3 regions of the Alteromonas sp. AWM4_230 genome follow, and region 2 is predicted to be linked to each of the others. Evidence: predicted binding sites of a transcription regulator. Region 2 holds the regulator's gene; each other region holds the start of a gene.

Region 1 (3,282 bases), 3.4 Mb from region 2:
CTTTAAGCTTTTTAGGTATCGAAAACTTACGTACGCTAATCCCGTCGTTGATATTAAAGCGTGCAATGCCTCAAATTACCGATCCATACCCGTTGATAAAACAAAAACTAACGCAGTACTCTACGGGCATTGCGCTGACCGCTAAGCGCCTTGCTACATTAAGCGACCTGAATAAAAATCAAGCCTACGTGTTGGCAATGGTAAGTAACTTAGGCCGTTGCGCCGTGACGAGGCTTTACTTTAAGCTGTTTGATAAAATTCAGCTGCACCTGCTGCAAGAGTGTCAAAAAGATAAAGAACAAAAACGGCACGAGGCTTTGCTAAAAATTGCGCCATCAGCAAACCACCTTATTGCCTTACAGCAAGAATTTGCTGATGCAATAAGCGCAGATATTTTGGAGTGGATGCACTTTACCCGCCTGCCAATTGCACAGCCAATGCGTGCATGTGCTGATAAACAGCCTGCGCAGGCCAAGACCTTGAGCAAAATACTGCACCAAGCACGTGCTTATACGCAAATACGCATGTTGCATCAGTTAAAGCTTGTCGACATTAAAGAAGTTAAACCACTTTTCGCTGAACAAAAATACCCTGCGGGTGCACTTGAGGCACTTAAAAGCACGGATATCTTCACCCTTCCGTTGGTGAAAAATGAAGATAGTTACTAGAGCTTTTAGCTACACACTACTCATTTAGAACACCAATCACGCAAAATAGTGCACTAAACGTGAAATATTTTATGGATATTCATGCATTGGTTATGCACTTTTTTCGTAGTTGATGTCTGATACTCAAAAATATCGGCCGTACCTCAGTACTTTGCCTGTTTTCAGCACGAGTAAACAGGCAAGTTTGTCACGGCGCATTACTCCCTTTTATTCTGTTAAAGCACCACAAAACCACCACGCGGCGCTTTTCTTAACGTAAAAATTGATTATTACTTAATGATATAGCCCAGTAGTTAATAGTTATTCACTTTTCCTGCAAATTAAGCCACAGTCCTTATAAATAAAGGGCTGCAGCCCTTTACATAGAAGACAAATGTTAAAAAAAATGGCATACTGTAAATCAAATCCGATTAGTTTTTATGCGCCAAATTAGTGCTTATCGACTCACGCAGCACGTATGAAACGTGCGCATTGATTAGACAAGCAGGCGATTGGCGCCCAATGCAGAGGTAACAAAGATGAACGTAACTCGCGCTACATTTGATGATGTAATGGTTCCTAACTATAACCCAGCAGGTATGGTACCTGTTCGAGGTGAAGGTTCACGCGTATGGGATCAAGATGGAGCTGAGTACATCGACTTTGCAGGTGGTATTGCAGTAAACGTTTTAGGTCACTGCCATCCTGAGCTAGTTAAAGCACTTAATGAACAAGGCAGCAAGCTTTGGCATTTAAGTAACGTATTTACCAACGAGCCAGCGCTTCGCCTTGCTAAAAAGCTTAACGATGCAACTTTCTCTGACAAAGTTTACTTTGCCAACTCTGGTGCGGAAGCTAACGAAGCGGCACTTAAGCTTGCTCGTCGTTGGGCACTTGATAAGCACGGTGAAGACAAGAATCAAATCATTGCTTTTAATAAAGGTTTCCATGGTCGTACGTTCTTTACCGTAACGGTAGGTGGTCAAGCGGCTTACTCTGACGGCTTTGGTCCTAAGCCAGGCGCGGTTGATCACTGTGACTACAATGACCTAGCTGCTTTTGAAGCCCTAATTTCGGATAAAACTTGTGCTGTAATGATGGAACCGCTTCAAGGTGAAGGCGGGATCATTCCACCGGACGCCGACTTTGTAAAAGGTGTACGTGAGCTATGTGACAAGCACAATGCTCTGCTAATTTTCGATGAGGTACAATCGGGCGTGGGTCGTACCGGTCACCTTTACGCATATATGGGTCTTGGCGTAACACCTGATATCCTAACAACCGCTAAATCTCTTGGTGGCGGCTTCCCAATTGGCGCCATGCTAACAACGAATGATATTGCAGCACATCTTAAGCCAGGTACCCACGGTAGTACTTACGGCGGTAACCCACTGGCTTGTGCGGTTGCGGAAAAAGCGTTAGATATCGTGAACCAGCCAGAAGTGCTTGAAGGCGTGCTTAAGAAAGAAGCCCTTTTCCGTGAACTACTTGGCGCTATCAATGACAAGTACAACGTATTTGAAGAAGTACGTGGTCAAGGCATGTTGTTAGGTTGTGCATTGAATGAGAAATACCAAGGCCGTGCACGCGACTTCATGATGGCTGCAACTAAAGAGAACCTTATGTGTCTTGTTGCTGGCATGAACGTTATTCGTTTTGCACCTTCACTGGTTATTCCTGATGAAGACATTAAAGAAGGTCTTGCACGTTTTGAACGCGCCGTTGCTGCCGTTGTAAACGCCGAATAATTACAACACGAGTAGCGAACATGAATATCATTCGCCCTATCACGAAGGCCGACTATAACGCGCTTAAAGAAATCGCCGTTGAATCAGGTATTGGCTTTACGTCTTTACCTGTCAACGACGAGTTGCTGCAGCGTAAAATTGATCGTGCAGAAACCGCGTTCAACAAGCCAAACGTAACTGAACCTGGCGATGAGTCATACTTGTTTGTAATGGAAGATACCACTACCGGACAGGTAGTGGGAACAACAGGTATTGAAGCGGCTGTTGGTATAGATGATGCGTTCTATCATTACCACCTTAGCAAAGTCGTGCATGCCTCGCGCGAGCTGAACATTCACAATACGGTAGACATTCTAACGTTTTGTAATGACTACACTGGCGTTACTGAGATATGTACCCTGTTTCTTCGCGAACAAGCCCGTGGCGGCATTAACGGCCGCTTTCTTTCAAAGGTTCGATTCTTGTTCATGATGGAGCACCGTGAACGCTTTTCAGAGACAGTCATAGCTGAAATGCGCGGTGTAAGTGATGAAGAAGGACGCTCACCGTTTTGGGAGTGGTTGGAAACCCACTTCTTCTCAATGGATTTTCCTACTGCCGACTACTTAACTGGCATTGGTAATAAAGTGTTTATTGCTGAGCTTATGCCAAAGTACCCGATATACGTAAATCTGCTTAGCAAAGAAGCGCAAGAAGTCATTGGCGAAGTCCACGACAAAACACGTCCTGCACTTCAGCTTTTAGAAGAAGAAGGCTTTTCTTGCCGCGGCTACGTAGACATTTTCGACGCAGGCCCAACGGTAGAAGCAAACTTGAGCCACATCCGCACGGCTCAGTCGAGTTTAAAACTGCCTGTTTTGATTGACGATAGCGCTGCTGCCCAAGGG
Region 2 (3,282 bases):
GCAGGCTCTCCTGTGCCAAGAATGCCATGACGAAGCCTACAAGCACGCAACAAAAAAGCTGGATACGTAAGGTCGTAACAGGCTTTCTACTCTCTAGAGTAATGAGGTCCGGTAAGATCGCATGTTGGTGTAAAGACTGGGAAGGTAGTTAAAATGTAGGCTCTCCACCGCAGGGAAGCGGTGGCGAAGCCTACATGGACGTATTCACGGCGGGCCTACGTTTTGATTGCCTTTTCAGGCTTACCCGCCAAAGGCACTATTAGCCGTTTACGAAATCAACGCCTAGCTTGATGTCGCCACGTAGGCCTTCAAGCATGTCGTTTTTCGCTTTTTCTTCAAACGCGCTTAGCTCGCCGTATGGCAAGATTTCTACAACACCGTTTGCGCCAAGGCGTACTGGGTGTGCGAAGAATGCTGCGTCGTCGCTGTCGTCAGTCTGTACGTAAGTGTACTCAACAACGTTCTCACCTTGCATTGCTGCAACTAGAGACAGACAGAAACGCGCTGCTGCTTGACCCATTGAAAGGGTTGCAGAGCCGCCGCCAGCTTTCGCTTCAACAACTTCAGTACCCGCATTCTGGATACGAGTAGTTAGGCTAGATACTTCTTCGTCTGTAAACTCTACGCCTTCAACTTGTGAAAGAAGAGGAAGGATAGTTGTACCCGAGTGACCACCGATTACCGGTACGTGCACAGAAGATACGTCTACACCTTTAAGTTCAGCAACGAAAGTTTCAGCACGGATAACGTCAAGTGTCGTTACACCGAAAAGCTTGTTCTTGTCGTAAACGCCTTTAGCTTTAAGCGTTTCAGCTGCAATAGCTACAGTAGTGTTAACTGGGTTAGTGATGATACCAACACACGCGTTCGGGCAGTTATCAGCTACACCTTCAATTAGGTTTTTAACAATGCCGGCGTTGATGTTGAACAGATCAGAACGATCCATACCTGGCTTACGAGGCATACCCGCTGGAATAAGAACTACGTCTGCTCCAGTAAGTGCATCAGCTAGGTCATCTTTACCGTGACCGGTTACTTTTACCGCAGTGGGGATGTGGCTCAAATCAACGGCAACACCAGGAACAACTGGCGCAACGTCATATAGCGCTAAATCTGAACCTGCTGGCAATTGTGTTTTCAACAACAAAGACAGCGCCTGACCAATACCACCGGCAGCACCTAACACGGCTACTTTCATACCATTTCTCCTATGGGATTACTTCACGTATTTAAACGGAACGTCACACTAATGCAACGCGGGGGAAAACTCAATCACCGGATCGTCTTATTAACGTTATTTATGGCGATTTTTATTCGATATTCATTATCATGAATGATTATGCAAAGAAATTGCGCAAAGTCTACCTGTACGGCACAATATACGCATACTAAATACAATTCCTTACGATAACACTTAAAAAAGAAAAGAGCGCTAATGGCAAACGCAAAACAAGAGCAACTCATCAAAGCTTTTAAAGAAATCTTAAAAGCAGAAAATTACGGTTCGCAGGGCGAGATTGTTGACGCTTTGAAAGCACAAGGTTTTGACAACATCAGCCAATCCAAAATCTCTAGAATGCTAAGTAAGTTTGGTGCAGTACGAACCCGAAATGCACGGGGAGACATGGTTTACTGTTTGCCCCCTGAACTAGGTATGCCTACCGCCAAAAGTCCGCTAAAACAGTTGGTACTAGATATTGTGCACAACAATGTCATGGTTATTATTAGAACCAGCCCAGGCGCTGCTCAACTTATTGCTCGTTTACTTGATTCATTAAGTAAAAAAGACGGCGTATTAGGGACTATTGCAGGTGATGACACTATTTTCATTGCCCCTGCTGACGTAACAAGAATTGAAGAATTAAGACAACGCGTTGAAGATTTATTTGAAAATGTATAGTTAGGGCAACCAAAAGCCGACAATCAAAAATCAAGAAACCGCATACAAGATGCGGTTTCCAAATAGGGTATAACCGAAAGTTATCCTAAGATAGCAACTTAATAAGCGCATCTGCTGCGGGGCGAGATGACGGTGGGTTCTGACCCGTTACTAACAAACCGTCAGTAAAGACTTTTACCGCGAAATCGTCAGCACTTTCATACTTACCGCCCTTTTTAACCAGTTCATCTTCTACCAGATAGGGAACAACGTCAGTAAGTTCCATTGCAGCTTCTTCGCTGTTTGAGAACCCCGTTACTTGTTTGCCATCAACTAAGTATTTACCATCTGGAGTTTTAACATCCTTTAGCACGATTGGAGCGTGGCACACTGCGCCGACAGGTTTATTCGCTGCAATTGTGTCTTCGATTAACTTAATCGAGTGCGCGTTATCAGAAAGATCCCATAGCGGACCATGGCCACCGGGGTAAAATACCGCGTCAAATTCATCAGCACGCACATCTTCAAGCGGTATAGTCGAGGCGATAGCACTACGTGCCAATTCATCTTTGGTATAACGCATAGCGTCGTCTGTCATTGCGTCTTCTGCAAGACTATTAGGGTCAATAGGCACCTGCCCGCCCATTGGTGATGCCAGCGTAATCGTATAGCCTTGGTCTTTAAATGCGTAATATGGCGCTGCGAACTCTTCTAACCACATGCCAGTTTTCTTACCCGTATCACCCATAATTTCGTGAGACGTCATTACCATAAGCATACGTTTTGTCATAAGCCCTCCTTGCGAGCATTTAAAAGTTTTCTCGTCAGTTAGTTCGTGTTGTGGAGGGACTTAGATCATAAGCAAACACTGTGATCGATTAGTGGCTTGTGTGTGAGATAAATCGCAGGCATAAAAAAGTGCCACTTCCTGTTAAGGAAAGTGGCACCTAACACTACAACTTGTAGTTAGTGTTTACTACTTCTTAGAAGCGGTAGTTAACACCCAAACGTAATTCCCAAAGTGACGCATCACCTTGACGACGTTCTGGATTAGCAGTACCTACAACAGCTGTATTGAATGAAGTCTCTTCTAGGATACCCCAATCATCGTTAAGCATATTTGTGAAGTTATCAATCACGAAGAATACTTGTGCTGTGTGGTCTTTGTGGAAGGCTGGAACATCTTGGCGAACCGCGATATCAACTTTTGTCCACCAAGGGCTTTCTTCATCGTTACGCTCAGCACCAATTGGAAGTACGTTGTTAGAGTCCAAGTAAGGCGTGAAGTTAAAGATACTATTTACTTCGTCCTCAGAAATAGTAAAGCTGTATGGCTTACCAGACTGAGCAACCGCGAACGCAGAGAACGTAGTGTTGTAGCCATCAATAAGTTCAGTAGTGTA
Region 3 (3,282 bases), 2.7 Mb from region 2:
AGTTGTGCAAGCACAACAGGCTACCTTGGCTTCGTTGTCTGGTTTACTAAAAACTGACAGCCAAAATGTACTCGATCGCGTAGTTTCTTTACAAAATCAGACTAAAGAACTAGAAAAAGCGCTCAATTCTGCGAAACAAAAACTGGCGAGTCAGCAAGGTGCTGATATGCTTAGTAATGCAGTAGAGATAAATGGCGTTAAAGTTCTTGTTGCGAATTTGGAAGGTGTTGAAGCGAAGTCATTGCGTTCAATGATGGATGACATTAAAAACCGAATTGGCGAAGGGATCGTAGTACTAGGTGTGGCCAACGATGCGAAAGTGAATCTTATTGCTGGTGTTACTAAAAACCTCACAGGTAAAGTAAAGGCAGGCGAGTTGGTTAACTTTGTTGCATCACAAGTGGGTGGCAAAGGAGGCGGACGTCCTGACATGGCACAGGCAGGTGGTGATCAGCCTGAAAACTTGAACCAGGCACTAGATTCGGTTAACGCTTGGTTACAAGATAAGCTATAATTATTTTTGTGTATAACAGTGAGTTTTTGAAGTGACACAGGAACAGGGAATCACTGTCGCTACCATCGGGTCGTGCCGTTGGGTTGGCAAATATTAATGGATGATGTTCAGTATTAAGGAACAGGAGCAAGCGAATGCTTATTTTGACTCGTCGAGTTGGTGAAACGCTTATGGTAGGTGACGATGTAACCGTTACCGTACTAGGCGTAAAAGGGAATCAGGTACGTATAGGTGTTAACGCACCAAAAGAAGTTTCTGTGCACCGTGAAGAAATATATATGCGCATTCAGGCAGAAAAAGGCGGTCAGCCAGGCTCTGCAGAATAATTGCATAATACGCTTCATAGGAAAAGGTCAGCTATTGCTGGCCTTTTTTGTTTTTCTAGCACTCCCCGCTAACAAAAACTTTGAAGCGATTGAAAAACATAAAATCATCAAGCAAGCGTTTTAGGCATAAAGGTAGCAACTTGGACAGTCCACTTTGCATGGCCTGCTTTTTAACCTATACCTTTTCTAGAAGCGATACAGAAAACCTGCTAAAGCTTTTTATCAGCGGCCTTAAAGCGCGTAAGTAGAACTCAAGCGAGCAATACACAGCAGTGCAGCTGAATTGAGGCGAGAAAATTTAAAAATTACTGACATTATTTTTGATAATTTGAGCACATTAACAAAGAAAAAGTGGTGACAAAGGTAAAGGGGCCTTGTAGTTTCAAATACAAATTGGTTAATAGTGACAAATGAAATCTGATTTAATTGTTTGTATTGCGAACAATTTACTGGTTTTTTGTTCGAATCGTTTAAAATGGCAGCGAGTGAACAATTTCTTTATAAAAAAGGTTTGACTCAGGCCAATGAATCCGTAAAATGCACCCCGCAGTCAAGGAGAGGTGGGTGAGTGGCTGAAACCAGTTCCCTGCTAAGGAACCATACGCATATACGCGTATCGAGGGTTCGAATCCCTCCCTCTCCGCCATTATTCGTTGGCAGTGACGGCCAACAACAAGTTTTGCGCGTGTGTAGCTCAGCTGGATAGAGTACCTGGCTACGAACCAGGCGGTCGGAGGTTCGAATCCTTCCACACGCGCCACTTATTTTAAAGCGTCACCTTTTGAGGTAATATTCAAAAGTAAACAAGTTAACGCGTGTGTAGCTCAGCTGGATAGAGTACCTGGCTACGAACCAGGCGGTCGGAGGTTCGAATCCTTCCACACGCGCCATATTGAAGAGCCCACCTTTTTAGGTGGGCTTTTTCATTTCTTAAATCTTTCAATTCTTCTTTTCTTTCTAAGCTACTTTCGCATAAAGCCCCAGCTTCATATAAATACAATGCATATGTTGCAAATTTATTAAGTAATAATGCATTAAGTTTCATATTGTGGGGGTTTATTCAATTTTAAGTGGTTTTTTATGCTGTTTTGTTGTGTTTTGAAAAACCTCGTGATACTTATTCAGGTACAAAATAACAACAGGATTGAATATGAATTCGGAATCCGTCGCTAGTTTGCTCATTGAAGCAGGCTCTCTTATGCTCATAGGAATGGTATTTGTCTTTTCATTCTTGGGACTGCTTATTGTCGGCATTCATTTGATTGCACGTTTTTGTGAAGCATTTCCAGGTGAAACATCAGAGCCTTTAGCTACTTCAGCTAAGTTGAGCCGAAACGATCAAGCGGTACAACCAGGAATAGACGGTAATGTCATCGCTGCTATTTCTGCTGCAATTCATACCCATCGCCAAAATTCTAAAAAATAATCCATATCAGGAGTTACCATGTCTAAGCCTCTGGCCCTTACCGAGCTGGTCCTGCGTGATGCCCATCAATCGCTTCTTGCTACGCGTATGCGTATTGAGGACATGCTTCCCATTGCTGAAAAGTTAGATAAGGCAGGCTTTTGGTCTGTTGAATCTTGGGGCGGTGCGACCTTTGACGCCTGTATCCGTTACTTGGGAGAAGACCCATGGGAGCGCATTCGTAAGTTAAAGGCAGCCATGCCCAATACTAAACAGCAAATGTTATTGCGTGGTCAAAACTTATTGGGTTATCGCCACTATGCTGACGATGTCGTTACTCGCTTTGTAGAGCGCGCTCACGAAAGCGGTGTAGACGTCTTCAGGATTTTTGATGCCATGAATGACATCAGAAATTTGAAAACTGCTATTAAAGCTACCATAGACAGCGGCGCTCACGCGCAAGGCACGATTTCTTATACAGTAAGCCCTGTGCATAATCTAGAGCTGTGGCTAGGTATGGCTAAACAACTTGAAGACCTCGGCGTGCATTCTATCTGTGTAAAAGACATGGCCGGGCTTTTAAAACCCTATGAGTGCGAAGCGTTAATTACAGGGTTAAAAGAAACCGTCGATGTGCCTATCGCCATGCAGTGCCACGCCACAACAGGGTTGAGCACGGCAACTTACCAAAAGGCCATTGATGCCGGTATTGATATGCTCGATACAGCTATTTCATCAATGAGCATGACCTACGGTCACAGCGCAACGGAAACTATGGTCTCAATCGTTGAAGGCACAGAACGCGACACGGGTATTGCGTTACCTGAACTGGAAGAAATTGCGAGTTATTTTAGAGAAGTCAGAAAGAAATACAGCAAATTTGAAGGAAGCCTTAAAGGTGTAGATGCACGTATTCTGCTGGCCCAAGTGCCAGGTGGCATGCTAACCAACATGGAAAGTCAGCTAAAAGAGCAGGGTGCTGAAGATAAGTTTGAAGAGGTGTTAAAAGAAATTCCTCGGGTACGTGAAGATCTTGG

Evidence for each region. Region 2 encodes ArgR, which controls arginine synthesis, uptake and breakdown. Its sites were predicted from a motif close to ANTGAATANNTATTCANT; they were not measured.
Region 1: ACXACS_RS19585 (aspartate aminotransferase family protein) is a predicted target of ArgR. The motif match lies at 960-977, and genes of this name have one in related genera.
Region 3: ACXACS_RS16385 (OadG family protein) is a predicted target of ArgR. The motif match lies at 1,859-1,876, and genes of this name have one in related genera.

Annotation. Positions count from the first base shown of each region.
Region 1 is NZ_JBSWTB010000001.1:4,538,203-4,541,484, forward strand. Features, by position in the region: gene ACXACS_RS19580 (HDOD domain-containing protein) at 1-668, shown strand, start outside; gene ACXACS_RS19585 (aspartate aminotransferase family protein) at 1,187-2,395, shown strand; gene astA (arginine N-succinyltransferase) at 2,416-3,282, shown strand, end outside.
Region 2 is NZ_JBSWTB010000001.1:1,091,165-1,094,446, reverse strand. Features, by position in the region: gene mdh (malate dehydrogenase) at 260-1,198, opposite strand; gene argR (transcriptional regulator ArgR) at 1,436-1,900, shown strand; gene ACXACS_RS04710 (type 1 glutamine amidotransferase domain-containing protein) at 1,986-2,669, opposite strand; gene ACXACS_RS04705 (TonB-dependent receptor) at 2,863-3,282, opposite strand, start outside.
Region 3 is NZ_JBSWTB010000001.1:3,794,567-3,797,848, reverse strand. Features, by position in the region: gene alaS (alanine--tRNA ligase) at 1-514, shown strand, start outside; gene csrA (carbon storage regulator CsrA) at 649-840, shown strand; tRNA gene ACXACS_RS16400 (tRNA-Ser) at 1,395-1,486, shown strand; tRNA gene ACXACS_RS16395 (tRNA-Arg) at 1,524-1,600, shown strand; tRNA gene ACXACS_RS16390 (tRNA-Arg) at 1,654-1,730, shown strand; gene ACXACS_RS16385 (OadG family protein) at 1,991-2,266, shown strand; gene oadA (sodium-extruding oxaloacetate decarboxylase subunit alpha) at 2,285-3,282, shown strand, end outside.